Regions from separate parts of the Peribacillus sp. FSL M8-0224 genome, predicted to be linked through region 3. Evidence: predicted binding sites of a transcription regulator. Region 3 holds the regulator's gene; each other region holds the start of a gene.

Region 1 (10,182 bases), 4.0 Mb from region 3:
GTTGGGGGGAGCTTATGCGAATTAGATTTGAAGAATGGCTGGATGAGCAGGAAATAGATATTGAGGCAAATGATTTATTTAAGGAAAGTATTATTTGTTATAAAGCCTCTGCATATCGGGCTGCACTCTTGTTTTCTTTCCTTGGTTTTCAAACTATCATAAAGCACAGAGTCATTAATTCCAAACCTGCAAAAGATTATCCCGAAGGAGAATGGAATCAATTAAAGAAAGAACTCTTGAATGATGACAAATGGGACAAATTAATAATCGAAGCTATACAAAGTAAAAAGAAACCCATCTTTAATTTAACCGAGGATTTGAGAGAACAATATTTGTTCTGGAAAAATCGAAGGAATGACTGTGCACATGCTAAAGGGAATACAATTAGTTATCCTCATGTTGAAGGATTCTGGCTATTTATTCAGTCTAACTTAGCTAAGTTTGTTGTTAATGGTGGAATGAAATTTATTTTACAAGAGATTGGGAATCACTTTGATCCTGCCCGTACACCTATTGGAACACCTGTTGAACCAATCATTAGGCAGATTCCATTTACAATTGAAAAAATCGATTATAATGATTTTCTTCTTGAACTTAAGGACTTTTCATTAAAGCATCAATCGAAATCAGTTTATAAGATATTTGATAGAAACATTGCAAATATGTGGTTTCAATTATTTAGTTTGCAGGATTCTTACTGTGAGATTATAGTCGGCTTTTTGGTGAAAGAACTTTCTTTCTGTTTGGAAGTAATAAGACGTCAACCTGAAATAGTTCAATATTTCTATAATAAAGAAACATTTATAAGAATGTTATGGAAAAAGGATTTCTCAATATCTAACGATTATAAAGCGTTTATTGAAATGCTTAGACATAACCTAATTCCTAAGTCGCAACTGAGTGAAGCATTCGATCATATGTTTAACACCTTGGATACAGAATTCTTTGATGAGGATGCTTGGTGGTTACAAATTAAAGAGAACGAGAACGACGGGATAAATGACCTTGATAAATTAGTTTTAATAGAAAAAGGATTTTTTACTAGGTTTAATACGATAGCCTTTGAAAATGAAAAAATAGCATACAACTTTAAATGGGGAAATCGGAACAAGGAATTAATCATTTATTATATAAATCATTTTGGTTTGAATAAAACTGTTGTAACAGCTATAAACAATGCGCTAACAGCATCGAATCCTCCTTTCAAACTAAGGGATGAATTAACATATTTTTATAAACAAAATCAACAACAGCTAGAGCTACATATAGAAATCAGTGAAAAAAATTCTTTAAGTGTTCCGAAAATATTAATTGGATTACGTGACTGAATAGGGGGGCTAAAGGGTGGTAGCAAATGAAACTGGAAATTAAGATGTCTTTACGAATCAAGATTTCAAGTAAGGGTGTCGGACTAGTGCTGCTATGATTAACCTTGCGGTAAACCTGCTTAGCCTGTAATGGGCTGGGCTTTTTTACTTTTAGGGGTCCAGCCGTATCGCCATTGCTTTGGCAGCTCTTTTTCTTATGGAACTAAAATTCTCATTTTTATTTATTATACAACTTAAAATTTACATGAAAAACAGTTTAACTATAAGGTTTTATGTTTGTCCATTTAAAGTGTACTCAAAATTTACACTATACATTTGTGTTATTGTAACATTGTGTTATAAAAACATTAATTGACTCTAGTGTGGATTTTTACTTCTTCAACTAACGGGGCAGGTTAGTTCCTTAAGGATTTTCCCCCTATATAATGAGGAAGGCATTTTTTGAGGTAGTAAATTAGGTGAAATTTGTAAGGTGCCGTAATTCAAGAATTATACATATTATTCGCAATACAGAAAAGTGAGGGGTTTTTGCCCAATCGTACATATACGGTTGCCCCATTGTACATTTTCTTTTTACTTGTTTTCCTCTACAATTAATAATAAATATGTATAAAAATTTCAACTCATGAGAATTGCTATACCAATAATAATAAATGTGGTGAATAAACTGAATAATTTTAGCGATCAAAAGCATTTTTCTTATACAATATCGGATTCATTAATAGTAAATAAGATCCCTATTCTATTATGGATAACATTAGTGTATATAGGTGCAATAGTGTTGCAATATATTAGTAAGCCACTTTTCATGCCTTTTTTTATAGTTACGATAATTATTGCCATTCATATTTTACTTTATTGGTTTTCAGATACATTAACTAAAAATAAGCACACTTATTATTTTATAATACAAGGCTTGCTTATTTTTATTGCATCTTTCATATTACCAAAAGGATCAATTGTACTATTAGTAGGTTTGCTCCCAATTTTGATAGCTCAAAGCATAACTATATTTCATCAAACATTTAAAGTCGTTTTTGTTTTTTCTCTTTTCTATATTCTATATTGCATAGCTATTATCATTAATTATGATCTTAGTGAATTGCCTAAGTTTATCCCCATATTCTTTTTTATACTGATAATTGTGAGTTTTTACTCAATTATTTACAATAGGCAGGTTAATGCTAGAATTCGTATGCAATACTATTTGAATCAATTGGAATTCGCACACAAAAAAGTAGAAGAGCTAACTTTGTCAAATGAACGGCAGAGGATGGCAAGAGATTTACATGATACATTAGCACAAGGTTTAGCAGGTTTAATTATGCAACTAGAGGCGGTGGAGTCACATTTACATAAAGGGAATGCTGTGCGATCTCAAGAAATCATTCTTATGTCTATGGAACATGCCCGTAAGACATTGCGTGATTCAAGGGTAGCTATTGACAATTTAAGATTAAAATCTTTAGGCGAAAAAGATTTTAGAGAAGCAGTAATTGATGAGATAAATAAATTTTCAGAAGCAACTTCCATTCCAGTAGAATATGACATTCAGGCTATTTATAAATTAAATAATTTAATACGCGAACATAGTCTTTATATCATAAGTGAAGGTTTAACTAATATAGCTAAGCATTCAAAAGCTACAAAAGCAAAAATTACACTAAATGAGGGAAATAAATTATTGTATATAGCAATGGAAGATAACGGAATAGGATTTTCGGATAAATTAATAGGTAAACAACCTGGTAAATATGGCTTACTTGGCTTACATGAACGTGTTCGCCTAATTGGAGGTCATATAAATATTCAGAGTAATCATGACGAGGGTACAAACATTTATGTGAAAGTACCTTTAAATGGAAAGGGATATTCATGAAATATAATGTGTTGATTGTGGATGATCATATGGTGGTTAGGGAAGGATTGAAATTAATTTTAGAAACAAACGATTTATACCATGTTCTAGGTGAAGCCGAAAATGGTCAAATTGCTCTTCAGATTATTGAAAATCAACGTCCAGATGTTATTTTGATGGATTTGAATATGCCAATTATGAGTGGTTTAGATACAATTAAGGCGATTAATGATCAGAAAATTTCCATTCCTATCATTATCTTGACTACTTATAATGAAGATGAATTGATGTTAAAAGGAATAGAGCTAGGTGCAAAAGGATACTTATTAAAGGATACTAGCAGGGAAGTCTTATTTCGCACTATAGATTCAGCAATCAGAGGCGAAACGTTAATACAACCAGAGATTATGATGAAAATAATAAACAAAAAAGAAAATAAAGAACTTGAAGTTACTCCCTATAAAACAAATTTAACAGAAAAGGAGCTATTTATATTACAAGCAGCAGCCAAAGGATTTCGAAATAAAGATATAGCTTTTGATTTGGGGATTGCAGAAAGAACAGTTAAGGCCCATTTAACTAATATTTTTAATAAGCTTAATGTATCTAATAGAATGGAAGCAGTAACTGTTGCTTTAAATCAAGGATTAATCAATATATAGAATTATGCCCTTTCGTACATTGGAGCTTGCCCATCCGTACGATTTTTTTTTATCTTTTTTCGTCTAAAATAAAGTTTGTATCTAGTGAGTTGCTTTACAAAAGCTCTATTAAGAATCGGAAGGAGATAAAAAAATGGCAAAGTTTCTTTATAAATTAGGCAACTGGGCAGCAGAAAATAGAAAAAAAGTATTAGGTGGTACAATAGGATTTCTTTTAGTGATAGCTATCATAGCTTTAAGAATGGGGCCATCTTTTAGTGAAGATATGTCTATACCTAATACACAATCTGCTAACGCTGGAGAACTGCTTGATAAAGAATTTCAATCATCTGAAAATACCGCAGGAGGACAGGTACAATTGGTATTTAAGGCTCCAAAAAATGAAACATTAGAGTCTGATAAAATAAACCTGATAATTACTGAAACTCTAAATGAAATAAAGAAGGACGATGCTGTGGCAACTACAGTAACTCCAAATGAGTTAGGTAATTTAAGTGAGAATAAAAAAATAGGATATGCTACAGTAACGTACAAAGTAGCTGCAGATAAAGTCACAGAAGCTTCGAAAGAGAAAATATTGGAACAAATAGAAAAAACACGTGAAGCAGATCTCCAGACAGAACTAGCTGGGAATGTTGCTTTTTCAGAAATGGAAATTGGTGGAGTTACAGAAGTAATTGGTGTAATTATAGCCTTTTTGGTATTGGCTCTTACACTTACCTCGTTCTTAGCTGCTGGAATGCCAATAATGACAGCTGCAATAGGAATCGGTATTGGATTAATGACTATAATTTTTGGAACAAGCTTTTTTGATATTACTTCTGTATCGCTTTCTTTAGCAGCGATGCTAGGACTTGCAGTAGGAATCGATTACGCTTTATTCATTATTGTAAGATTTAGGCAGGAAGTAGAAAAAAATCATTCTATTCAAGAATCGATTGCACTAGCCACTGCAACCGCAGGTAGTGCTGTTGTATTTGCGGGTATAACTGTCATTATAGGGCTTTTAGGGTTATCCGTTGCAGGCATTCCATTTTTAACAATGATGGGTGTTTCAGCCGCGGTCTGTGTATTAATTGCAATTCTTATCGCAATAATCTTAGTACCAGCTATATTAGGCATTATTGGACCAAAAATTAGTTCTTCTCGAAAAAACCAATTTTTAAGTAGAATATCATCAAGCGATAAAAAACAAAAAGGATCTAACAAGTGGGGAGAGTTTGTTACAAAACGTCCTATATTGGTTACTATATTTGGAGTGGTTTTGCTTTCAATTATAAGTATTCCTTTTTTTCATATGGAACTTGGATTGCCTGACAACAGTACAAAATCAGATGAAACAACCGAAAGAAGAGCCTATGATTTGCTGACTGAAGCTTACGGCCCAGGATATCATGCATCGTTGGTAGTCGTAGCTAAAGTGGATAAGCAATCGAAGGATCATGAAAAAGCCATAATTGAGGCAACAGAGGAGATAAGTCATATATCCAATGTTAAAAGTGTGGGTCCAGCAATCTCAAGTCCGTCTGGTAAAGTATACATGATTTCCATCACCCCAAAAACCGGACCTAACGATTCTAAGACAAAGAACTTAGTTCAAAAAATTAGAGATAAATCAAAAGAAATGAAAAAAGAAAATCATATAGAATTGTTAGTAACAGGTTCAACAGCGGTTAACATAGACATTTCGCAAAAATTAAACGATGCAGTTCTGAAATTTTCCTTAATAATTGTAGGATTTGCGTATATACTTTTAGTTCTTGTGTTCAGATCGCTCCTTGTACCTCTAAAGGCTGTATTAGGGTTTATCCTTTCTCTAGGTGCCACATTAGGCTTTGTTGTATTCGTTATTCAAGATGGAAACCTAATCAATTTATTTGGATTCCCTACAGCAAGTCCTGTCTTGAATTTTTTACCGGTTATTGTTGTAGGAATACTGTTTGGACTAGCAATGGATTATGAAGTTTTCTTAGTAAGTAGAATACGTGAAGAGTTTACACATACTGGGGATGCTCGCAAAGCGATATTGGTAGGTATAAAAGAAAGTGGTAAAGTAGTTACGGCTGCGGGTCTAATAATGATGGCTGTATTTGCTGGATTTATGCTGGCTCCAGATCCAATCTTAAAGTCAATGGGGTTAGCCCTTACATTTGGTGTTCTCTTTGACGCTTTTATTGTGAGAATGGCTATAGTTCCTGCCGTTATGACATTATTAGGGAATTCAGCTTGGTATTTGCCAAAGTGGTTGGATAAAATCTTACCCAATATAGATATTGAAGGAGAATCAGTCATAAAAGATATGCAAAGAGAGAAAAAACATTATAAAAAACCTAAATTGGTGGAAGACAATTAATTATTAACTCTAGAACATAATTAGAGAAAATAACTTCGATCGATATATTAGGGACTAAAAATTCAAGCACATTGTCTGGTTAACATTTGTAAATATATTCACTTAAACTAAACCAGCCAATAGTTTGTCAACATTTTTCAATAAACACTTAAAATGTTTCATGTTATACTAAATTTGCGTATGCCAAATAACCTTCCAAGGTTCTCTGTTTGGAAAGTTTTGGACTGTTTAGTTATACTTTGAAACTAGGCTAGATCTTGGAAAGTTGATTTGCTTTTTAAAAGTGCATAAATCCAATGTAAGAATTTATTGGCACATGCTATCACAGCTACTTTAAAGGGCTTTCCTTCCTCACGTTTCTTATCATAAAACTCTCGTAATCTCTTGTTACGAGGAATAATTTCATCTGTCGTTTTCTTTTTGCGACAATCACGAATGGCACATTTTACAGCCATATACAAGGCGTGCCGTAGCCTACTAGAACCTCTTTTGGTAATCCGATTTAAAGTACCTTTGAATGTACCAGATTCAAAAACACTTGGGTCGATTCCTGCAAATGCAACCAGTTTCTTAGGGTGATTAAACCGATCAATTTCCCCAATTTCAGAAATTATCGTGGCAGCGATTTTTTCACCGATACCAGGGATCGATTGGATAATCTTACACTCTTCAATACCTTTTGCTAAAGCATCTATCTCATCTTCAAGCTTGGATAGATGCTTTTTGTATTCAAGAAGCATAGTAATATACATATCCAGGCTTAAGGTCAGACTATGATATAAGTTTTTCTGAAATGGATTTTGAGCTGCGGCGGCCATCAATTTTTCTGCCTGACTGTCTGCCCATTTTTGCGAACGACTTTTACATAATTCCTTTATTTTTTTGGCGACTGTCTCTTCACCAGTATCCAGGATTTTTTGTGATGTAGGAAATGTTTGTAAGGTTAGTAAAGAAACATATGAATGTAAGTCACCAAAAACCCCACGGTATTCAGGAAACATTTGATCCAGAATTGCTTGAAATTGTAATTTAGTTTGTACAAACAGGCCTGTAATATTTTCGTGTTGTCTTGTAAGGTTACGTAAGTTTAAGAGTTGGATTCCTCGCTGTTTATACGGCTCTAAGTCCTCTTTATAATACAGCTCGCAGAGATGACGAGCGTCAATAACATCTGTCTTTACCTTACGTAAACTAGAACTCTTAGCTCGATACGATATGAGTGGATTTACGATAATCAATAAGTACCCTATATCCTCGAAAAACTGGACAACTGGTGTATGATAATGTCCAGTGGATTCTAATACAATGGGGGGCCGTCCCCCGGATACATTTTCTACTTCTCTAATAAAGTCTAGAAGACTAGCTAACCCTTCAAGAGTATGTGCTACTTTAAAGCTTTTTTTGTAAGGCTGCTTCTTATCCAAGAAAGCTTGAACCTGACTTTCCCCTTTTGCCACATCCAGACCAACAACTGGATTCATAAATTATCTCCTCCTCATATAAAGTCACCGGTACCCCATTTCCTTCTTGTAGTATCATAGCTTCGCTTGTTATACGAGATCATAGTCCCAACCAGCCTCAATCATGTTTCTACAAGTAGGGGGCGAACTGTTTAGTTGACGGGATCAAATCCCACGGGTGCGGACGTTCTACCCCGGCTACGGTTATCATATATCGATATAAAAAATGGTCAACCAGAAATATTTTCTGGATGACCTTATAATACGAACAGGTGCGTTAGTTCATTAAGGATCACAAAAATAATCAATCTTTTTATAAAGTAATCAAGAAGATTAAAAATATATGTTGTTCGAAAAAGGGGAGGGAGTAGATATTGCCTTCCCCTTTGTGTTTACAGATAAATTTTTATGACTGTATTGTTTATAATGTACTCGATTTTGTATCTCAAAACAGTTTAGTGATTGAATTGGTGCGGTTTTGAGTGGATTAATAACTCTATGTACTCAAATTCATGTCCCCAATGTACTTATCTTTGTGTCTTCGTACATTACATTTCGAATTTGTGTAATTGTACAATTGTGTTATGTAATCATTAAATACTCTAGGGTGGAATAGCCATTTTTTTCTACCTCCCATAAGAACACTAGTTCGTATATAATAAATGAAAAGGAGGTATCTTTCTAATGGGTACAATTCGTGATAGAGGAATCATTAAATGGCAAGCAGCATTGATGTTACCAGAACATAAAGCATTAAATAAAAAAAAGGATAAGGACGATTATTTCTTAAATAAAAAACCTATCCTTGATGAATACCAGGTTGAAGAGTTTGAAAACAACATTCATTATGCAATGGAATATCATTTACCGATAAGCTTTAGATTGCATAACGAGGGAAATCCAATTGAACTGCATGGATACTGTGTGTATATTGATCCTGTCACGAAAGAGTTAAGTATTCAGAAGAAAGATAGTTCCTTCGAGAAAATTAAATTTAATGAAATTATTAGTGTGATCGTTGAGGATTAAAAAAAGTCCATTTTAAATTCAGGAAGGAAAAGCCACAGAGATCTAGGAGTATACAAATGGAAATTCAGATTGAGGTTCAATTGTTTGCGAACGGTGCTAAGTTCTTACAGTCTGGTAGTTGTTCAGTAATAACAACTGACTTTAAAAAAGAACCGGAATGGACTGCTGCTGTATCAGCTTATGAGTGGATACAAAAGATAAAAAGCTCTGTTCGCTATCCAGGCGACTTTCAAATTGTTAGTGTTGTTTACAACGGAGAAAATGCCATTACGGATTTAGTAAGAAAGGTACGCCCTATAATAAAAGATGATTTACCTTTTTAAAATTAATCAACTAATATTTTGGACTGGACAACTCTTAAACCAAAGAATTAAGAGGGCTTTTTTATTTGTTTGTATTCATTTCCATTGTTTTTTTTACATGCGATAATAAAGAAAAAAAGCTAATTTTCGGGGGAAGATATGTTCTTAATAGGAGCAGCAGTTCAAAGTACAGGGTTACCACCCAGTTTTTATGGTTCATTAATCGGTTCATTTATATCAGGTTCGGTAGCAGTAGGAATATTGATTTACAACAACTGGCAAAAAAACAAGGAATTTAATTTTCGTTGCTACGGTACAATGAAAGTTATTAATGATCGATTGATTCAACTATCTGAGGCGGAAGATATGACAGTGGAGGTTTTAAGAAGCGTGCTCGCATACGAAGAAATAGGCGAAGAACTTTTAAACCTTCTTACAGATAGCAAAGGTTTTTTCGAAAAAAGTCATTCATTTTTAGAAAAAGAGAGAGCAAATATCCCTTATGACTTTACAAGCAGGTACTTCACAATCACAAGTGCCATCAACTCGGTCATTGTTGGATATGATGTACTCATGGAGGAACCTAGCAATCTTAAAAAATTTAAACCTCTTATTGATGATTTGGAGTATTGTAACAAATTGATAAAAGAATTTAACAAGAATACTACTCAATACCTGAGAAACGTGGAAAAGAAATATAAAATACAAGATTTTTATTAATTAGGGGGGGGGTAATAAAAGACCAAAATTATCTGTGCATGTTTTTAATCCCTGCAACCGAAGACTGGAATACTTGGAAAACGTCTCTTATGATTTATGATGAAAATGGAGTAGAAAATAAAACTAAAAAGAAGACGTTATTTTTTAAAAGATTACATTTTAATATCGATTAGCACTTAGAAGAAAAAAGGAGGAGGGAAAATCCTTCCTTTTTAATTACGAATTTCAATATTCTATTTATTATTCCTTGAATTTATTTGCTCTTTTCCATTTTGAATTTAACAAAAATTCTTCAAGAAAATATATCAAATGGTTTGTTTATTCCTCCATGAGTTCGTACATTAAATTCTCAAGCCTTTCAACAGCTTCTGTCATTTTTTCCATGACTATAATGTTTTTTGAAATAATCATTTCATTTCGTATGTCTTTTTCATTTTGTTCCTTTTCATATGCTGATTTTTCAATGACAG
Region 2 (10,182 bases), 1.0 Mb from region 3:
TTTAATAAAAGCAAGTTTAATTTAGATGAGTTTTGGGTGGGAGTAAATACCGAGCTTGAACATGGAAAAGTATCCAGCCAAACAAATGTAACTGGTGATGATCCTATTATAACGGGGAAAATTGCCCTAGCTCATCTTCACGAGTTTCCTGATTACTACAAAAGACTAAAGGTGCTTGAGGAAGAAGCAAAAGCTTATTGGAACATGGCTTAATAGAATGCCTAAATGATAAGTACAACTCATATTTCAAGTGAGTTTGTGAAATGTTTTTAAACTAACGGTGCGTTAGTTCCATAGGGTGCACTAAAGAAGACCACTTATAGGTGGTCTCTTTTATTTGTTCAAAAATCAACAATAATCTTAAACAAAGCCTTTTTTTAAAAAAATCATTCCTTTAATCATAAATTCAAAAACAATTGAAAAAATACCCTTCTTTATCTAACAGTGCAGAATTGGAAAATATTTATTTACATTACTAATATCCTATTGGTAAAATCAGTTAATGACATTCTAGTTCAAAAGGGGTATTGCAATGAAAAAATGGATATTTTGTGTTCCTTTATTTTTAATAACTTTTATCCTTGTTTTTATTTTTGAGACAGATACTTATGCTCATCCAGGGCGAACTGATTCTAGTGGTGGGCACACATGTAGAACAAATTGTGCCAGTTGGGGTCTTGAAACAGGAGAATACCATACCCATGGCGGATCAAGTGAATCGAATTCTAGTAATGATAGTTCTTCCGAAAGTTCTACTAGTTCGAATTCATCAGCAAGTTCCGATGATTCTTGGGATAAGGATTGCACGGATTTCTCCAGTTATGATGAGATAGTTGACTATTGGAACAGCAAGGGGTACAGCAAGACGAATGACCCAGAGAAATTGGATGGCTGGGGAAATGCAGTGGACGACGGGATTCCCTGTGAGGAACCTAGTGGATACGATACCGCCAAGATTAACGGAAGTCCTGCTCAAATCGCAGAAAAGGCAGCAGTGCAGGACAAAACAAATGGTGAAAAGGCTGGATATACAGCTGGATTGGGTGCAGGTAAAAAGGGAGTAACTAGTGATTCAACTTCAAAAGGCTCTGCTGCTTACCAGGAAGGATACACAATTGGATATGATGAGGGATATCAAAATGGAAGCGAAGTGCTGGAAAAACAAAAAATAACTGCAAATAAAGAGGGGTACGCACTGGGAAAAAAACAAGATAAGTTAGTTGTGCCTCAGCAATACGCATCTATTAACTCCTTAAAGTCTTCATTCAATGAGGGTTTCAATAAGGCAATTGAAGAAAAGGATGAAGAGAAAAAGAAAGACTATATAGCTTTAGGATTCAAAGATGGTAAAGCAGATATTATGAACGAACCAAAGAGTGTAAAACCTATATTTATAGATGCATATAAACAAGGATATGACCAAGGTCAAAGTGAACTTAAAAAGACATACGTTAAACAAGGATATGATGCAGTATTTAAGAACGTGAAATACAAAACGCCAAAATTGAAATCACAAAAATACATTAATTGGTACAAGGAAGGATTCAAATCTAATAACAAAGTCAAAGCCATTCAAGATGCTGCTTACAACGCTGGATTAAACGGAGATGACTATATAGTAAAAGCTAAATACAAGCACGCCGAGCCTATTTATAAATATTACTTTGAACAAGGAGATCAGGAACGAAAAGAAAAAAATGCAGCTAGTTCAGGTGTCGTTGCCGCTGGGGTACTGGGTTGGGTAGGCAGAAGATTTTATGTAGCAAAGAAAATGCTGAAGTAAGGGGAGGTAGCGATGGGGATTTATCAAAAGATCTGCTATACGGTTGAGGATATATTCGTGAAAATTCTTTCAAGAAAACAAAACTCAGTTGAAGTTAAGCAAAAAGTCGTAACGTATCGGAGTTCTAAAGAAGAATCGAAGTTACAGAAAAAGCACGAACAACAAGAAAGGAATAAGGAAAATCAACGAATTGCAGCAGAAAAACTGGAAAAAGAAAAGCAAGAAGTGTTGGCTATTCTTTCTGATGTGGTTGATGTTGATAAACTTAATTATACGAAATACGAGTTCCAGGAAGTAAAACGAAATAAACAATATTTTAAATCACTGATTGAAACTGTTTTTGAACCTGGTGAAAAAGGGTTAACGTTTATACAATGTGAGTTCGATAAAACTAAGAAGCAAGAAATAAAGGGTTATTTGATTGCAACCTCCAAAAAAGTGCTTTTCTTGGACTTGGGATTAAGAAATCTTCAAAAATTCAGATACCAGACAATACGGGACATTAATTGGTTTAAAGATGGCACTTTTGAAAAAGGGCTGTATATTCAATACGGAGTTAAGCGTTTAGAGTTCGATGAAATTTTTGACACAGAACAAATGAAAAGAGTAGGGAATGTAATAAAGCAAATAGCATATGAAAGAAGCGCATAAAGATTTAAGTGATATCAACATAAACATGCTGATTTTATTAAATTGATTTATTAAACAATTATGTTGAAATTTCTTTTACCTCAAGTGGTTATTCGTGATTTAAACGTGTTAATAAAAAAACCACAGACTCCGAAGAGTTTGTGGTTTATGCCTTTTAATCAGTTGTTATCTCTTGTATTCCTTCATTGATGTAAAAGAGTTTTTCTTCTATGCCTTGAAGGAAAATTCCCTCATCTAATTTTTAAATTTCCAAAAGATTTAACAAAAGCAACAAAAGCAACAGAATACCAAAGATATACAAGCTAAAAGTATGCACCTTTTTCATAGTTGGTTTTATCTCCTTTTTGATGAGATGAGATGCATTGATTAGAAGTATTATATATTGAAATTTCTTGATTATGTTTATTTTATCCTCTTTATCTTTTCATTTTTACAAGCAATTTTACTGTACTAAAATGAATGATTTTACAAACTTAAATTTAGATCTTTTTCACACCTTTAATAGTTGAAAAGGGTATTTTATGTATTCGTTCGTCCACATCAATCACTCGTAAATGTCCATTCATTTGATCCACATAATGCACCAATCCTTCTACGCTACTCAGCCGATTATTCTGGTATAGCGTAAAAGAAATCGGAAAAGTAAACTCCATCGAAGCAGCAATTAAATCATTCATTTCCTCCAGGTGTTGTTCATCCAACACGGGTTCGGGTTCATCGTAGTATTCCTCACCAAAATATTGCCGTAGCATTTTTATATGCTCAGGTAGCATCAGACTGGTCCATTTAATATTTCCTCTGTCTCGAATGGTCATCATAAATCACTCCTTATTTAGATTATAAACGAACGTATGTTCTTTATGAATGACTTTTTATTATAGAGTTGGTGATCCAAGATGGAATGAATCATATTGTTCGATCGTATCTTATTCATTTACAATAAGTATTTTAGTTGGGTGTCATTAAGATCAATTTTTCCTTAAAAATAACGCTTGAATTATTATCAACTATAATTGTTCCGTCATTTTCTTCTCTCTTTCTCATATTATGTGAGAAGAGGATTAAGGGGGGAACTATGTGAAAGTAGATGAACAAGAGGCTTTGAGTCGGGCGATTGATGAAATAACGGAGATTGCCAAGGGTGTTGGATTGGATTTTTATCCGATGAGATACGAAATTTGTCCAAGTGAAATTATTTATACGTTCGGTGCTTATGGAATGCCAACACGTTATTCCCATTGGAGCTTTGGAAAACAATTTCATAAGATGAAGTTACAATATGATTTTGGTTTGAGTAAAATTTATGAATTAGTTATTAACTCTAATCCTTGTTACGCCTTTTTATTAGATTCAAATTCGTTAATTCAAAATAAGTTAATTGTGGCTCATGTCTTGGCACATTGTGATTTCTTCAAAAATAATATACGTTTTCAAAATACGAATCGAGATATGGTGGAAAGTATGGCTGCGACAGCAAATCGCATTCACCAATATGAAATCCAATATGGAAAGAAAGAGGTTGAAACGTTTTTAGATGCGGTATTAGCAATCGAGGAGCATATTGATCCTGCTCTTCTCCGTCCTGCTTCCACCATCACATTTGAGGATGAAGAGGAAGAAGTAAAACATGTGGTTACCCCTTACGATGATTTATGGGGATTAGAGAAAACAGCAGGACCAAAACAAAACTCATCAGTAAGGAAGGACGGGAAATTTCCTCCACAGCCACAAAAGGACCTATTGTTATTTATTCAGCAATACAGTCATGAACTAGAAGACTGGCAGCGTGATATCTTGACCATGATGCGTGAGGAGATGCTTTATTTCTGGCCGCAACTTGAAACGAAAATTTTAAATGAGGGCTGGGCCAGCTATTGGCACCAACGGATTCTTCGGGAAATGGACTTAACATCAGGTGAATCAATTGAGTTTGCGAAGCTAAACGCTGGAGTTGTACAACCTTCACCCACAAGTATCAATCCCTATTATTTAGGCTTGAAAATGTTCGAAGACATCGAAGAACGATATAACAACCCAACAGAAGAAATGATAAGACAAGGTGTGGAGCCAGGATCAGGTCGTCAGCAGATATTCGAAGTGAGGGAAGTGGAATCAGATATTTCCTTTCTACGAAACTACCTAACAAAAGATCTGGTCACAAGGGAAGATATGTACTTATTTCAAAAACAAGGAAAAGACTATAAAGTCGTTGATAAAGATTGGACCCAAGTACGCGATCAACTCGTGAATATGCGGGTCAATGGTGGGTTTCCATACCTCACAGTCCAAGATGGCGATTACATGCGAAACGGTGAGTTGTATTTGAAGCATGAATATGAAGGTATTGAGTTGGATATGAAATATTTGGAGAAGGTCCTTCCATATATTTATCAGCTTTGGGGTAGAGGGGTTAATTTGGAGACGAGGGTTGAGGAGAAAGCCGTTCGATTCTCGTATGACGGAACTAGTATGCACCGTAAAAATCTATAACGAAACTTTAGAAACTACAATAAAACCTTTTTAAAAGAGAATAAAGAGCAATGTGTTCCGAATGGAATTACATTGCTTGTAACTTTTTTTATAGGACGAATTAAGAGAAGACATGTTTCAGTTTTTTATGATTGCTTTGCTTTTGAAGGCTTAGTTAAAGACTAATTTTGATTTTTGAACTAATAAAAGAGACCACCTATTAGTGGTCTTCTTTAGTGTTAGTTAAACAAGGGACCAACCAACTTATGTTTTCGCACCTGCATTTATGTTCGAAATTGGGACAAAAAAGCCAAGATCAAGATATGTTGACTTGTACAGTTAATGTTTTAGTGTTCTTTGCAAATTGTGACTATAATAACAAAAAAATTAATCATCATCCTCAGTATAAGTATGTTTGCTATTAATTAGTGTCTGTAAATCTCCCCTATAAATTGTATCTTTCAATTCCTGTATCCTAAACGGAATCAAAGGGGAAAGATAGGGAACACCCAAAGATTTAAGGCTTACCATATAAATTATTTGAATTGTTGCAGCGATGATTAATCCGTTAAATCCAAAAAAATTAGCAATAATCAAAAAAAGAGGTCTTAAAGTATTTTCAGCAGCAAGCATTCCTCTGTTAGCGAGTAGAAAACTAGAAATAGTTGTTATACCTACTATTATGAGACTAAGTGGATGAATTAGTTTTGCCGTAACAGCTGTTTCGCCTATTACGATTGTTCCGATTAAGGAAAGCAAAATCACCGAACTTTTCGGAATACGATATGAAGCATCTAATAATATTCTTATGATAAATAAAAGAAGAGCAATTTCCCAAAAGGTTGGTAATAACTCACTTTTAGATATAAGTGCCTTTGAAATTTTGTTAGTTAAATCTTCTTTATGAAAATTTGCTATCGCAATATAAACACCAGGTAAGTATACAGCTAAGAAAAAGCAAATCATTCTTATTATTCGATTTGAAAACCGACCCATTTTTATGTGATATTCATCTGGTGCCTGTAATAAATCCATAAAAAGTGTGGGTGCAATGATAGCATTAGGGAAACCATCTACAATTATTGCTACTTTTCCTTCATATAATGAGGATACAACTCCATCAATTCGTCCTGAAGTTCTTGCTAAATTGAAAATTGTTCTTGGTTTTCCTTCCAATACATCTTCCACAACTTTTGAATTTAATAAATACTTTATTTTTAGACTTTTTAGCCTCTTTCGTACTTCTATTAAAATTCCTTTATCAACAATACCTTCTATAAATAATATTGAAACTGCTGTTTTGGAGATTGTCCCAAATTCCATTGCTTCTACACAGAAATCGGGAGTTTTTATTGTACTTCTTAACAAATTAATATTTGTTTTCATTTGTTCTGTTAGCCCAATAACTGGTCCCTTTGGTGACCGTTCTCCTAGTGATTCTTCAAGGCTTCTTTCCTTCCAATTGGCTGATGGTATGATAATTCCTTTTCTATACCCATTAATCAATATAATGGTATTTCCTTGTACGATAGCTTCTATTAAGTCTTTGTACTGATTCGTGGTTTTCACATCAGTTGCTTCAATCATTCTTTCGATAACTTGATCAATAAGTGATTCATTAAACTTTACAGTCTTAAACGGCTCTAATAATGGTTTGACAACATATTCCTGTATGCGGTCTGTATCAATAATTCCATCCAAATAGACAATGTTGATTTCGAAAGAACTTTTGAAGCCCGTTTTTATTTTTCTAACGATAAGGTCTGATGTATGGTGAAATGTATTCTTTATATTGCTAATATTTTCTTGAAAGCATTCTTGCAATTCATTTTTAATCATTCTATTTCACCCTTAAAGTGTATTCACTTTAGCATGTGGAAATATTTAAAATTTTATCCTTATTCAACTAAACTCCCTCCCGTTAGAAAACCTCGGGCAATTGCTGAAGTTTTTTGCATATAAACAAATAAGAACCATAAAGCTTAATAGCAATGTGGTTTGAATAGTAAATTGCATTACAATTTTTCCTCGTATTAACTCTAAATACGAGGAACCCCACTAATGATTTTGCGAAAACGTAATGTTTGTATCACTTAAAATGTGAATTTTATAAATTATAATTGCAAATTGCAAGTTTTTGTGTTATAAATTGGATATAGAATATTTGAAATGACTAATTTGCGTTTTCAAGGGAAAGGAGAAGGGGAAAGGTATGATCATTCGTGATGCGATGGAAACGGACATAGATTCCATTAAAGAAATTTACAATCAAGGGATTGTGGATAGAATTGCCACGTTAGAAACGGAACTGAAGGATCAAACCTACATGGAGGAGTGGTTCACCAAACACATCGGACGCTTTAAGGTAATGGTCGCTGAGCAAGAAGGGGAAATCGTTGGATGGGCTTCCTTGAATCCATATAACAGCCGCAATGCTTATAAAGGGGTTGCTGATTTATCCGTTTATATCTCAAGAGATCATCGAGGAAAAGGGATTGGCGGTTTATTGCTGCAATCCATCGAAAAGCTCGCAACAGAAAATGACTTCAATAAAATTGTGTTATTCACATTTCCCTTTAACCAGATGGGTCAAGGATTGTACAAAAAACGGGGGTATCGCGAAGTGGGAGTGTTTAAGAACCAGGGAATTTTAGACGGGGAATTTGTCGATGTGATGGCTATGGAGAAATTACTGTAAATAAAAAGGGGGTAGGGATTTTGACAGTGAACCATTCAAGCGTATTGTCTGTTGGTTATTTTGATGCCTATTTCAAACTGGTTTTAACTTCTCGCGAACCTGTGGTGGAAAAGGCAAAAGAATTCATCGAAACCAACTTTTTTAAAGGAGAAGCGTGCTATTACGGCGAGCAAACTCACCGAAATTTCATGACGGCTTTTAACAAGCTAAAAGGATCTACAAAAAATAGTTGAATTAAATAGTTGCAAAATGCAAATAATTAGCGTATAAATAAAGTGAGGTGAAAGTAATGGAAAATGAAAACCTTAGAGGTCTCTTCCAACTCTTAACAAGACGTTTTGGATTATTGAATAAAAATTGTTGCAGCGCTGATGGAATTGAGATATCCCTCGTTCAAAGCCATATCCTGTATGAAATAAACCGACAAAATAAGGCTTCCATCCAGCAAATTGCAGAAACATTGGGAACGGATATTACGACGTTCAGTCGACAAATCCAATCCCTAATAAAATTGAATTTAGTCACAAAAACCCCTGATGCGGAAGATCGGAGAATTTCTATCCTTTCTCTGACCGATGAAGGCGTGAAAATTAATCAAACCATCGATCAACAAATGAATGATTACTTGAATGAGATTTTCAAGACGATGAATGAGTTTGAAAAGGAATCCGTCGTGCGTTCTCTGACATTGCTTAATGATCGAATGTTGAAGTCTTCGGTATGTTGTACTACTCCTTGGGGGTAGTATAATTTTTCGACAATACTTGCAAATTACAACTTATTTATGAGGAAAGATTCTTGAAGATAAAACTGTAAAAATTATAGGAGGGAATAATGATGGTTCAATTTGATAAAAGTGCATTACCCGTAGCAATTATAGGTGGAGGTCCTGTGGGGCTGGCCGCTGCCGCCCACTTACTAAAAAAAGGCGAGAAGTTTATCGTATTAGAAGCAGGCGACTCGGTTGGTTCCAGCATGCTGGAGTGGGGACACGTCCGAATGTTTTCCCCATGGCAGTATAATATGGATAAAGAAGCAAAGGAATTACTGGAGAACGCTGGTTGGATGTCACCGAACGAAAATGCTTTGCCAACAGGTCGCGAACTGGTAGAAGAGTACCTTCTTCCACTGAGTAACCTTCCAGAAATAAAAGAACAGATCATCTTACAGGCAAAAGTAGTCGGCGTTGCCAAAAAGGCTCACGATAAATTAAAAACAGGAAAACGAGACACGGTTCCCTTTCAACTGTATGTAGAAGTGAATGGTGACACACAAGTCATTGAAGCGAAAGCAGTGATTGATTCATCAGGTACTTGGACCAATCCAAACCCGATCCTTTCCAATGGTATCTGGACGAATGCGGAGAGACAATTACACAATCAAATCCACTATGGCATCCCTAACATCGAACAATTAGAAAACAGATATCAAAATAAAACCACCGTGGTGATCGGGAGCGGCCATTCTGCCATAAATGCTCTATTGGATCTGGCCACCTTACAGCAGAAATTTACTGATACCAAGATTTACTGGGTTCTCCGTAAAAAACAGATCCATGAAGTTTACGGTGGGCAAGAAAACGACGGCTTGGCCGCTCGTGGAGAATTGGGTATTAGAATTCAGCAATTAGTGGAGTCTGGGCGAATCAATATTCTTACTCCCTTTCATATTAACGGAGTGTATCCAACTAACGGTCAAATCACTGTGGTGGGAGAATTAGACGGGGAAGAATTCACACTCGGTGATATCGATGAAATCGTTGTGAGTACAGGTTTTAGACCCGATACATCCTTTTTAAATGAAGTAAGGATAAACCTTGATTCAGCTGTGGAAAGCATAGAAGCGCTTGCTCCGCTAATTGATCCCAATATTCATAGTTGTGGAACCGTGCGGCCGCATGGTGAACAAGAATTACGACACCCTGAAAAGAACTTCTACATTGTTGGCATGAAGAGTTATGGAAGAGCACCTACATTCTTACTGGCTACTGGCTACGAACAAGTCCGTTCCGTGGTGGCTTATCTCACAGGGGATGTAGAGGGGGCAAAAGAAGTACACTTGGAACTGCCTGAAACAGGAGTTTGCAGTGTGAATCTGACATCTAGCTCATGCGACTCTGATACTCCAGCAACTGAAACGAAGGATGGTTCTTGCTGTGGCAGCCCCGTTCTAGCGAGATTCGAAATTAAAAATAACTCTTGTTGCGAATAAACCAAAAGTCCAGTCTGATGAACCAGACTGGTCTTTCTAATATGGTCATTCACTTTAGAGACGTGATTTATACGTTATGAACAAGGATTACTGATATTATTTGAATCTCTTATGTATATAAATAGCACTTTATTGTTTTACTTAGTTAAAGTAATTATGTTATAATACTTGTATAAAAAAATATCGAGAACACTTGGAGGAGCCTGTCACTGACAGGCTCTTTTTGTCTTTTTAATGTGTATAGGAGGGGGCAAATATGGAGTTATTTCTTCAATTGGCGATCATTATTATTAGCACAAAATTAGCAGGAGATGTAGCTGTTCGTTTAGGGCAGCCATCCGTATTAGGTAAATTAATAATTGGTGTGATT
Region 3 (10,182 bases):
TGTTTTCCGGCGCTCTTCCCTTCTAGAGCTACAGAGGCAAATGCTTATCTTCAATTATAAGATTCTTATAGGGGGTTGTGAACCGCATTATAAAAATATGATGATTTTATTACCCGATATAAACAATTTTATTCTTTTGCATGAAAGGAAAATATACTAAAAATGGCCCCTACTAAAGTTTCCAAATACATTCACTCAATGAAATAAGTAATCTGGGGATAACGGATATGATATTTTAAATCGCCGATTGATAATTGCAGGTGATCAATAGCGACGCCGGTAAGTTTGCCCTTTAATGATTCCTTCATTGTTACGATAGTGATCGTTTTACCTAAATTCATCATTAGATGGTCAAAGAGAACTGGTTCTGTGGGAATTGTATAAGTCGGTGATAAAGTTTTCATCGTTTGCGGAAAGTTGCTCGTACACGCATAATGACCTGGCATAAATACGTTATCTTGGCTTCCATATGGATAATTTCGCATGAATTATTCCACTCCTTTATTAATGTAAGGTATGCCTTTTTTTTTATGGGCTGACACAAATTAAAAGGATTTTATGTAAAGACAAATAAAAGAACAATACTAAAAAGCACAAACCATGATGGCTTGTACCTAAAATGCAACAGCAATTAAGTTGATAAAAACTGTATGAATTGAATCTATGTATGGCTGCTCATTATTCATTTATTTTACTTTCTTTCCGTATGAAACCCTCGAGTTGGATATTAATCGTATATTTTAATGGCTTGAACCACTTTTCCTAAAATACGGACTCTATCATTTTTTATGTTGTAGGTTTTTTCTTCATAAAAAGGATCCGTGCTGCAGGGAGTGAGTATGATGTTTTCTTCATTGATTCTCACTTTTTTGACCGTAGCATCGTGTCCATTTATCAAGACCACTCCAATTTTCCCGTTATCAAGGTAGGTTGTTTTTTCAACGAGAATCAATGATCCGTCTCTGAATTCTTTATTCATGCTATTGCCATTCACTCTAAGGAAAAAATATTCTTTATCCGATTTAAGCATCGAATTTAATGTCGGCATATAGGCTTCTATATATTCGTTGGTGAAATTAGGCTCTCCAGCAGGGATATTTCCGTAGACACCAATTAATCTTACATTCTTTTCATTTAGGAATTCCATTCCAGGATTATTTCTAACGATAGGCGCTCCTTCAATGAGGTGGGATAGCGGTATTTCAAAACAAGTGGACATCATGCTCAATTTATCCATTAAAGGTTTATTCCGTCCGGATTCCCAAGCTGATACTGCCGTAGGAGCTACTTTTAATACATTTGCCAAATCTTCTTGTGTCATTTTTCTTTCTTTTCTTAACATTTTAATCCGTTCACCAATGTGCATATTTCTTCACCTCTTACTTGAATATACACTATGAGTGAAAGTGAGTAAACGTAAAGTGCGTGAATTTTGCGAAAAATTGTTGGTAACTATACTTCAAGTGTGATATTATTTTTTTAGATAGGTGGTGACAAGATATGACAAGCGTTAAGTTCACACTTAAACAAGCCAGGAAGTATAAAGGATTAACTCAAGATGAAATGGCTAAAGTGCTGAAGATGGCCAAGAGGACTTACATTGACTATGAGCAATATAAGATTCCTTTGCGAATCGATAAGGCTTATTTATTTGCTGAATGTGTAGGGTTCTCGATTGACGATATCATTTTTTTTGACCCTGACCTACACTTCAAATGTAGTTGAAAGTTCAATTGTACCAAGCATTTCCTCAACAGATTGGCCATTTGAATCCATAAAATCCTGACTTCCATAGGACAAGATTCAAGTAACGATGGAAAGAAGGGGAACAAAGAGGAAAGGGAAATTAATTCTTTTGAAGTTGCATAGGAGCTGCTGACATTAGAACATTTGTAAAATACCTGTATGTAGTAAAAGGTGTACAAATCCAAACTTCTTGTGCAAATATACGATTGATACAGTGATTCCAAAAATGTCAGCCAATTGCTGTGAAAGAAAATTATTTACTTAATGTATAGGGCGGACTTCTAAACACCATGAATAGGAGCAAATGGACAATGGCAAATTCGAAGGAAAAGTTAATCTGGATGAACAAGCCCTTATCCTTTGCAGGATAAGGGCTTGTACTCTATTTTCGTGAATTGGCAGCATGTTTTCCTCTCAAAGCACGTCTTCATAAAATGAAAAAGACCCCATACCTAAATGAATGGAAGGCAAATCTTCATACTTTTTCTCCATTATCAATAAAACTTCTTCTAGTTTTTTTCTCCCATCTTTATGAAGATAGCAGGTAATGGTATGCAAAAGTACAATTATATATTAATGAAGGCTAAAGAAGGCTATGGAAGGAGGGCATTGATAATTGGATGAGTTCAAAAAAATTCCAGATGATATTGGAGGAGATAACCCTTGAAAAGGAATGTAATCAATTATGTCGTTTTTCTTGTCCTCATTCTAACTCTATTAATTATGGCAAAGCCAGACATTTCCTCAGCAGGAAAATTGAAACCGCCCTCCGAAACTTTCAGTCCAGGGGATTGGTTTCTTGGAGGTATTCCTCCCAATCTTGATACAAACAAACCACCAATCGTGTTTGTACAAGGGAAAAACGGCAGTTCAACCAGCTGGTATGGTGAAACGGAATATCATGGCGTCAATGATATGTATACCAAAGCGTATGAAGCAGGCTACCAAACGGTTTTTGTTCAGCTTCATGATTCAGCTGGAAATGGATCAGTGAGCCAATATGCCAATGGAAGGCTATTAGCTCAAATGCTTTCAGAAATCAGTAACCATTTCGGGGGCGAAAAAGTAAATATTATAGCTCACAGCAAAGGGGGCCCAGACACCCAAGCGGCTCTAGTCCACTATGGAGCACACCAATATGTTGGAAGGGTGATCACTTTAGCTTCCCCACATCATGGTTCTCACCTAGCTGATTTGGCTTATAGCTGGTATGCGGGCTGGCTTGGTTCCTTATTAGGTCAAAAAGATGAGGGAACTTATTCTTTACAAGTTGGTAAAATGGCTGAATTTCGTTCTGTCACGGATAACCATGTTAACTCTCGTAAAAACTTGTATTTCACTGTGGCAGGTATGAACAGAGGCCCGGTACTATCAGCCTTATCAATGGGGGGACAATATTTATCATCATATGGGGAAAATGATGGACTGGTGAATGTATGGAGTACAAAAATACCCTATGCAACACATTTATTTACGGATCCCAACTTTGATCACGACAATATTCGAGTTGGCTCAGCTGTATTTTCAAGAATTGAACCCTATTTAAAAAGCACATCCACCACTGGGATTCCTGCATATCATGTCAATTATAAAGAACGAGTTGAAGATGATGTCATTACAACCGCACTCGCTCAAACCGTTCTGGGTGATGTCCTGAAACAAAATGTCTGGGTCGAACAAAGCTTCCATGTAAATGAAGCGGCCCCAGGTAATATAAGCATATATACAGCCTCAAATGATGTCGAGGTTGAATTGATTTCTCCATCCAATAAAAAGTATTCACCTTCCTTAAAGGTCCATTCAGCCAAAAATGAAACTTCCTTTTTTAATGGTGCAACCATCCAATCATTCTACAGAAATAACCTTGAAATTGGTGACTGGAAAGTACGAATGAAGACTAAATCGCCAAAAGACGCCTTCCTGTTCACAGCCCAATTTAACGAAAAGAATCCCATTACATTAAGTATGGCCGGTAAAGTTAAGCAAAAAGATGCAAAATTTTTAATAAAGAATCCAATGAATGATAAAAAAAGACCAATCAGTACAACATTTTTGGTTCATCTGATAGATGAAACCGGTAATGAAATTAGTGAAAAAAACTCAATTAAGGCAATGGATACTGAAAATTTTACTGGCACCCTTCCAGAAGTACCTAAGTCAGGTGTTTATAATGTAACAATAGATGTTAAGGAAAAAAATGTGGATGGTACCGAAAGAACCCGGACGCTGATTCGTTCGGTCTATATTGAGAAATAGCGAAATGCCTTCTCTTAGTTGAGGAGGCATTTTTTTATGAAATATGAGGTAGGTGCGAAATGGTACGGGTAACTAGGGAGATGGTAATTCCGCCAATGTAAACAGCCGTACTCCTATATAAAAGTATTAATTCAACGGGTGTTAGGTGGATATATTTAGGAGTGAGTTCCCTGGAAATAAAGATTTATGCTTGGTAATGAAAGATCTAATGAGCAAGGAAACATTCATTAAGCAAATTGCTCCTTATGGCCAGAAAATTAAACAGGACATATTGGTGGAATGACTTGGTCGATCTAACCTTATTAAAGTGAACCAAAGGTTAAAAGTGAAATTAATTGTAAAGGGGGGATTTTAAACCCTCTTTTTTTTATTTCAATGAGCTTTCTTCCAAAGTACATATTACCAGAAAGGCGATGGTCTAACTTTCATCCGTTATAAAGGATGTTTAATTTCCCATGAAACTAGATTCTATTAAAAAATATTTCAATATCTACTCTTTCAAATGCATATTGAGAGAATTCTGGACATAAATTAAACAAACAAAAAAAGCGCGGGAAGCGCTTTTAGTGTATTTGTCTATATAAGCCTATTACTTTTCCAAGTATCGAAACATCTCGTAAAATAATTGGTTCCATATTTGAGTTCTCAGGCTGAAGCCTTATGTAATCCGGTTCCTTAAAGAATCGTTTTACAGTGGCTTCATCATCTTCCGTCATCGCCACGACGATATCTCCATTATTGGCACTGCTTTGTTGTTTCACGATGACATAATCTCCATCATGAATTCCTGCTTCAATCATACTTTCACCCATGATTTCCAGCATGAATACATGGTCATCATGTGGAACCATGCTTTCGGGAAGCGGAAAGTATTCTTCAATGTTCTCAATAGCTGTTATCGGCATGCCCGCTGTTACTTTTCCAAGTAACGGCACGTTCACGACATTGGCTTTGGGAATATTGTTCGCTTCCTCCAAATTCATTATTTCAATGGCCCTTGGCTTGGTTGGGTCACGTCTAATAAGGCCTTTACTTTCCAGGCGGGATAAATGTCCGTGTACTGTTGAACTTGATGCAAGTCCCACTGCTTCGCCAATCTCCCGTACGGAAGGCGGATACCCTTTTTGGCGAACCTCTTCTTTAATGAAATCAAGAATATCTTGCTGCCGTTTTGATAGTTTTGTCATTTGTGCACCTCTTCCCCAATGTTCTTTGCTACATTATAGCATGGCCCCCATCTCTATACAAACATAAGTTCGAATTTTGTTGTTGACTGAAACAAACGTTCGTATTATAATTTGATCATAACATACGAACGAACATTCGCTTTGGAGGGATTATTATGAAAAAATTATACAAAAATTATATTTATACGATTCTATTAGCGGGATCAGTATTCATCTTTTCAATTTTATTCTCTTGTACATTGAACAATGATCAAAAAAAGGATTTCCTTTCTATAGAAGTAAGCGAAGGTGACACCCTATGGGGAATTGCCGAAGAATATGAAGAAACAAATTTGACAAAAAAAGAATTCATTGGTTGGATAGAAGAGAATAATGGAGTCAGTGCGGATTCGATAAAACCTGGACAAGTCATTGTCATACCGGTTAAAGGGGAAGAACTTGTCCAGAATTTGGCCAGTGAGCAGTAAGTAGTAAAGGTAGGGTATTATGAAGGCGGTAATCTATTGTAGGGTCAGCACCGAAAAAGAGTCACAGGAAACATCATTGGCAAGGCAGGAAGATGAATTAGTCAAATTGGCTGAAAAGATGGATGTGGAAGTTGTCTCCATTATAAAAGAACAGGCAAGTGGTTATGAGTTGAATCGGGATGGCATTTTTGACATGCTCGAACTATTTAAAACCAAAGAAGCTGAAGTCTTATTAATCCAGGACGAAACAAGACTGGGAAGAGGGAATGCCAAAATAGCCCTTTTCCATGTCATCCTTAAAGAAGATGTGAAAATTTATACGCTCTCACACGATGGGGAGCTGGAGTTATCGGATTCGGATGCCATGGTCATCCAGATAGTGGGCATTGTAGAAGAATATCAAAGGAAACTACATAATCTTAAAATAAAGCGCGGAATGATGAGAGCCGTTGAAAAAGGGTACCGTCCTCAAAAAAATCTTCACAACCAAAGGAATTCCACTGGAAGGGACCGTATGGAGATTCCTATTGAAGAAATTATTAAACTGCGTGCCAATGGGTTGACATTCTCAGAAATCGCAGCCACATTAAGGGGCTTTGGATACAATGTATCTAAGGCTACTGTGAACAGGCGTTTTCTCGAACATCGAATGAATACAAAGGAAAGTAAATCATAGAACTTGTAATTTCGCTTTTTTTTTAATACCATGACAATATCCGCAGATTATGAAGGAGCGAAATTATGTTATCAAAAGAAAAAATAGCCCGTATAAATGTACTTTCTAAAAAGGCAAAGGCTGAAGGCTTGACGGAAGTTGAAGCGAAAGAGCAAACCCAATTGAGAAGTGAATATTTGGAAACATTCAGAAAATCCATGTCCGACACGTTGGAGCATGTGAAAGTCGTGGATCCAGAGGGTAATGACGTCACTCCTCAAAAGATAAAAAATATAAAAGAAAAACGAAATTTACATTAATGCTTGGATTCCTCTGATGGAACATTCCATTTGAGGATTCTTTGGCATTTTGGAGTAAAAAGAGAGTGCATTCATGTATGTATTCTCCTATTTAGTTTAATCTAAATAGGGGCTTCTCTTATTTCTAGAAAATTTTAATATTGAGGCAGTAAATAGTGATTTTAGTTGTGATATTATGCTTGTCACTATAATATAAAGAGGTACATTACAGGAAGGGATGTTTTTACAATATGTTAGATAAATTAGATGCACTTTCTATCAATACGATTCGTACATTATCAATTGATGCAATTGAAAAGGCTAATTCCGGCCATCCAGGTATGCCAATGGGGGCAGCGCCAATGGCGTATAAACTATGGACCGAATATATGAACCATAACCCGAAAAATCCAGATTGGTTTAATAGAGATCGCTTTGTTCTTTCAGCTGGACATGGTTCTATGCTGTTATACAGCCTTCTTCATTTATCGGGCTATGGCTTATCTATCGATGATTTGAAAAGCTTCCGTCAATGGGGCAGTAAAACTCCAGGACATCCTGAATTCGGACATACGGCTGGTGTAGATGCAACTACCGGGCCGCTTGGACAAGGTATTGCAATGGCAGTCGGGATGGCAATGGCTGAACGTCACTTGGCTGAAAGCTATAACCGCGATTCTTATAATGTGGTCGATCATTATACATATAGCATTTGTGGAGATGGAGATTTAATGGAAGGTGTTTCTGCAGAAGCCGCTTCATTAGCTGGACATCTACAACTGGGAAGACTTGTTGTTTTATATGATTCTAATGATATTTCCCTTGACGGCGACTTAAGTCAATCATTTAGTGAAAGCGTAGCAGACCGGTTCAAATCTTATGGATGGCAATATATCCGCGTTGAGGATGGCAATGATCTTCAGGAAATTGCTAAAGCGATTGAAGAAGCGAAAACCGACGATGCACGCCCAACATTAATCGAAGTGAAAACGGTTATTGGTTACGGTTCACCAAACCGTTCAGGTAAATCTGCCGTTCACGGCGCTCCGCTTGGTGCAGATGAGCTTAAATTGACAAAAGAAGCATATAAATGGACATTCGAAGAGGACTTCCATGTACCTGAAGAAGTGTATTCACATTTCAATGAAGCTGTTGTTGATGCAGGTGCTCAAAAAGAAGAAGCTTGGAATGAATTGTTCAAAAATTACAAAGAAGCACATCCTGAGTTAGCACAGCAATTGGAGCTTGCCATCAAAGGTGAACTGCCTGCTGATTGGGATCAGGAAATTCCAGTCTATGAAGAAGGTAAAACATTAGCTTCCCGTGCTTCAAGTGGGGAAGTACTGAATGCGATCGCCAAAAAGGTCCCTAGCTTCATTGGGGGTTCTGCGGATTTAGCCGGATCTAATAATACTGCCATCAAAGGTGAGACAGATCTATTACCTGGTAATTACAGCGGCCGTAATATATGGTTCGGTGTACGTGAATTCGCTATGGGTGCGGCTTTAAATGGAATGGCACTTCATGGTGGCTTAAAAGTATACGGAGGAACATTCTTCGTATTCTCTGATTATCTACGTCCTGCCATAAGAATGGCAGCACTAATGGGACTGCCTGTAAACTATGTATTCACTCATGACAGCATTGCTGTAGGGGAAGACGGACCGACTCATGAGCCAATCGAACAATTGGCATCATTGCGCGCTATGCCTAACCTAGGGGTAATCCGTCCAGCTGATGGCAATGAAACGGCAGCAGCCTGGAAAGTGGCTATGGAGTCTACAAATAAACCAAATGCTCTTGTTCTGACTCGTCAAGGGTTGCCAACAATAAAGGGCACTTCCGAAACTGCGTATGAAGGTGTTTCAAAAGGTGCTTACATCATCTCTGCTTCTAAGAAAGAAGTAGCCGATGCATTACTTCTTGCGACTGGTTCCGAAGTGAACTTGGCTGTGGAAGCACAGAATGCTTTAGCGAACGAAGGAATTGATGTTGCGGTAATCAGCATGCCATCATGGGATCGATTTGAAACTCAATCAAAAGAATATAAACAAAGCGTAATCAATCCGGCAGTGAAAAAACGTTTAGCTATCGAAGTGGCTTCACCGTTTGGCTGGGATCGTTATGCAGGTGATGAGGGTGAAATATTGGCCATCAATCATTTTGGAGCTTCTGCACCAGGCGGTAAAATCATGGAGGAATTCGGTTTCACTGTAGAAAATGTAGTTGCCCGTGTGAAAGAAATGCTTAAATAACAGTAATGCGGAACTGACACCAACTAGATTGGTGTCAGTTTTTTTATCAAAAAATCCTATTATACATATTGAATGTGCTTCTATACTAAAGGAAATCTTCCATTCGACAAAAAAAGAAGAAAATTTCTCCAGCAAACAACATATCTTTTTAGTTTGTCAATATATAATGAGAATAAATAAATTTCGTTTAAATGTGTCAGTTAAAGGGGAAAGTCATCAATAGTGGAAAATAGTGGACAGGTTGCTGGTAGTTAGATGTTTTCGTGACCAAAATAGGAAAGCTAGGAGGCATTGGCTGATGAGAACCTATCAAATTTATTTAATCGAAGATGAATTTGCCCATCATTATTATGGAAGAGAAAAGCTATTTTTCAATTTGTTTTTGGAATATATTCAAGCAAGGGGCAGACTGAAGAGTATTTTGCAAAAACAAATCGAATATGTCACCAAAAAAGTCCCGATTATCCAGTTGCAGTTTGCTATTGAACAACGTTTGCAAAAAAAGATGAATTATTGGACTCAAAATGGAAAATACTATTTAGAAAAAACAAACGGATCAAGTAAAGCCGTTTTAATCATTCAGAATGATTCCATTACTCTTGAAGCTGAAGGAGACTATGAAGCGGAGACGGCTTTCTTTGAAAGTATTCGAAAATATGAAGCGAGTTTTCTGGCCATTGATTTTGAACATGAAAAATACGGTTGGTTAAAACCGATAAAAGAAAGAAAATTTGTCTAAATGGGGGACTTTTCGGTAGCGGGTATTGTATAATAACCTTTGGTCTAGTACACTGATGTTAGACAACATGAAGGAGGAAATAGTATGTGGGTTTACATTCTAGTTGGCGTACTGGCATTGATTGCTGGAGTAGTGCTGGGATTTTTCATCGCTCGTAAATACATGATGGATTACTTAAAGAAAAATCCGCCAATTAACGAACAAATGTTGAAAATGATGATGATGCAAATGGGTATGAAACCATCCCAAAAGAAAATTAATCAAATGATGAGCGCCATGAATAAACAACAAACAAAATAAGATAGCATGAAACCTTGATATATCAATGTTCTTGGAAGATTGGATGCAAAATTTTATATAATATCGAAATGGATTTAGTCTGAATCCTTCCACCGATTTTATATAAAATTTTGGTTTATCTTTCATTTTTGTTTCTTAAGCCACTTTTTTCTGAATGAATGTTTCAGAAAAGGTGGTTTTTGTTTTGGAAGGGTAAGGTAAGTCCTCAATCTATGTGAGGGCTTTTTTATTTGGAAAGTTAAAACGACAAAAAATTATACTTGTCCACACTTTCTATC

The links. Region 3 encodes LexA, which represses DNA repair genes until DNA is damaged. Its sites were predicted from a motif close to CGAACATATGTTCG; they were not measured.
Region 1: the regulator LexA is predicted to act here: its motif matches at 8,300-8,313, upstream of MKX49_RS27510 (YolD-like family protein).
Region 2: the regulator LexA is predicted to act here: its motif matches at 3,279-3,292, upstream of MKX49_RS02930 (YolD-like family protein).

Annotation. Positions count from the first base shown of each region.
Region 1 covers NZ_JBBOOJ010000001.1:5,622,850-5,633,031, forward strand. The annotation lists gene MKX49_RS27485 (hypothetical protein) at 15-1,328, shown strand; gene MKX49_RS27490 (sensor histidine kinase) at 2,110-3,207, shown strand; gene MKX49_RS27495 (response regulator transcription factor) at 3,204-3,848, shown strand; gene MKX49_RS27500 (MMPL family transporter) at 3,982-6,201, shown strand; gene MKX49_RS27505 (IS110 family transposase) at 6,447-7,682, opposite strand; gene MKX49_RS27510 (YolD-like family protein) at 8,346-8,690, shown strand; gene MKX49_RS27515 (hypothetical protein) at 8,747-9,013, shown strand; gene MKX49_RS27520 (hypothetical protein) at 9,152-9,712, shown strand; gene MKX49_RS27525 (hypothetical protein) at 10,031-10,182, opposite strand, start outside.
Region 2 covers NZ_JBBOOJ010000001.1:611,994-622,175, forward strand. The annotation lists gene MKX49_RS02915 (DUF5661 family protein) at 1-213, shown strand, start outside; gene MKX49_RS02920 (YHYH domain-containing protein) at 533-1,783, shown strand; gene MKX49_RS02925 (PH domain-containing protein) at 1,796-2,434, shown strand; gene MKX49_RS02930 (YolD-like family protein) at 2,914-3,252, opposite strand; gene MKX49_RS02935 (SpoVR family protein) at 3,512-4,924, shown strand; gene MKX49_RS02940 (spore germination protein) at 5,291-6,742, opposite strand; gene MKX49_RS02945 (arsinothricin resistance N-acetyltransferase ArsN1 family A) at 7,116-7,601, shown strand; gene MKX49_RS02950 (hypothetical protein) at 7,622-7,834, shown strand; gene MKX49_RS02955 (MarR family winged helix-turn-helix transcriptional regulator) at 7,891-8,346, shown strand; gene MKX49_RS02960 (FAD-dependent oxidoreductase) at 8,436-9,812, shown strand; gene MKX49_RS02965 (cation:proton antiporter) at 10,069-10,182, shown strand, end outside.
Region 3 covers NZ_JBBOOJ010000001.1:1,661,009-1,671,190, forward strand. The annotation lists gene MKX49_RS08070 (DUF2642 domain-containing protein) at 192-485, opposite strand; gene MKX49_RS08075 (LexA family protein) at 728-1,366, opposite strand; gene MKX49_RS08080 (helix-turn-helix transcriptional regulator) at 1,501-1,725, shown strand; gene MKX49_RS08085 (esterase/lipase family protein) at 2,470-4,002, shown strand; gene lexA (transcriptional repressor LexA) at 4,566-5,189, opposite strand; gene yneA (cell division suppressor protein YneA) at 5,345-5,656, shown strand; gene MKX49_RS08100 (YneB family resolvase-like protein) at 5,676-6,332, shown strand; gene MKX49_RS08105 (DUF896 domain-containing protein) at 6,398-6,631, shown strand; gene tkt (transketolase) at 6,862-8,865, shown strand; gene sirA (sporulation inhibitor of replication protein SirA) at 9,164-9,604, shown strand; gene MKX49_RS08120 (YneF family protein) at 9,689-9,904, shown strand.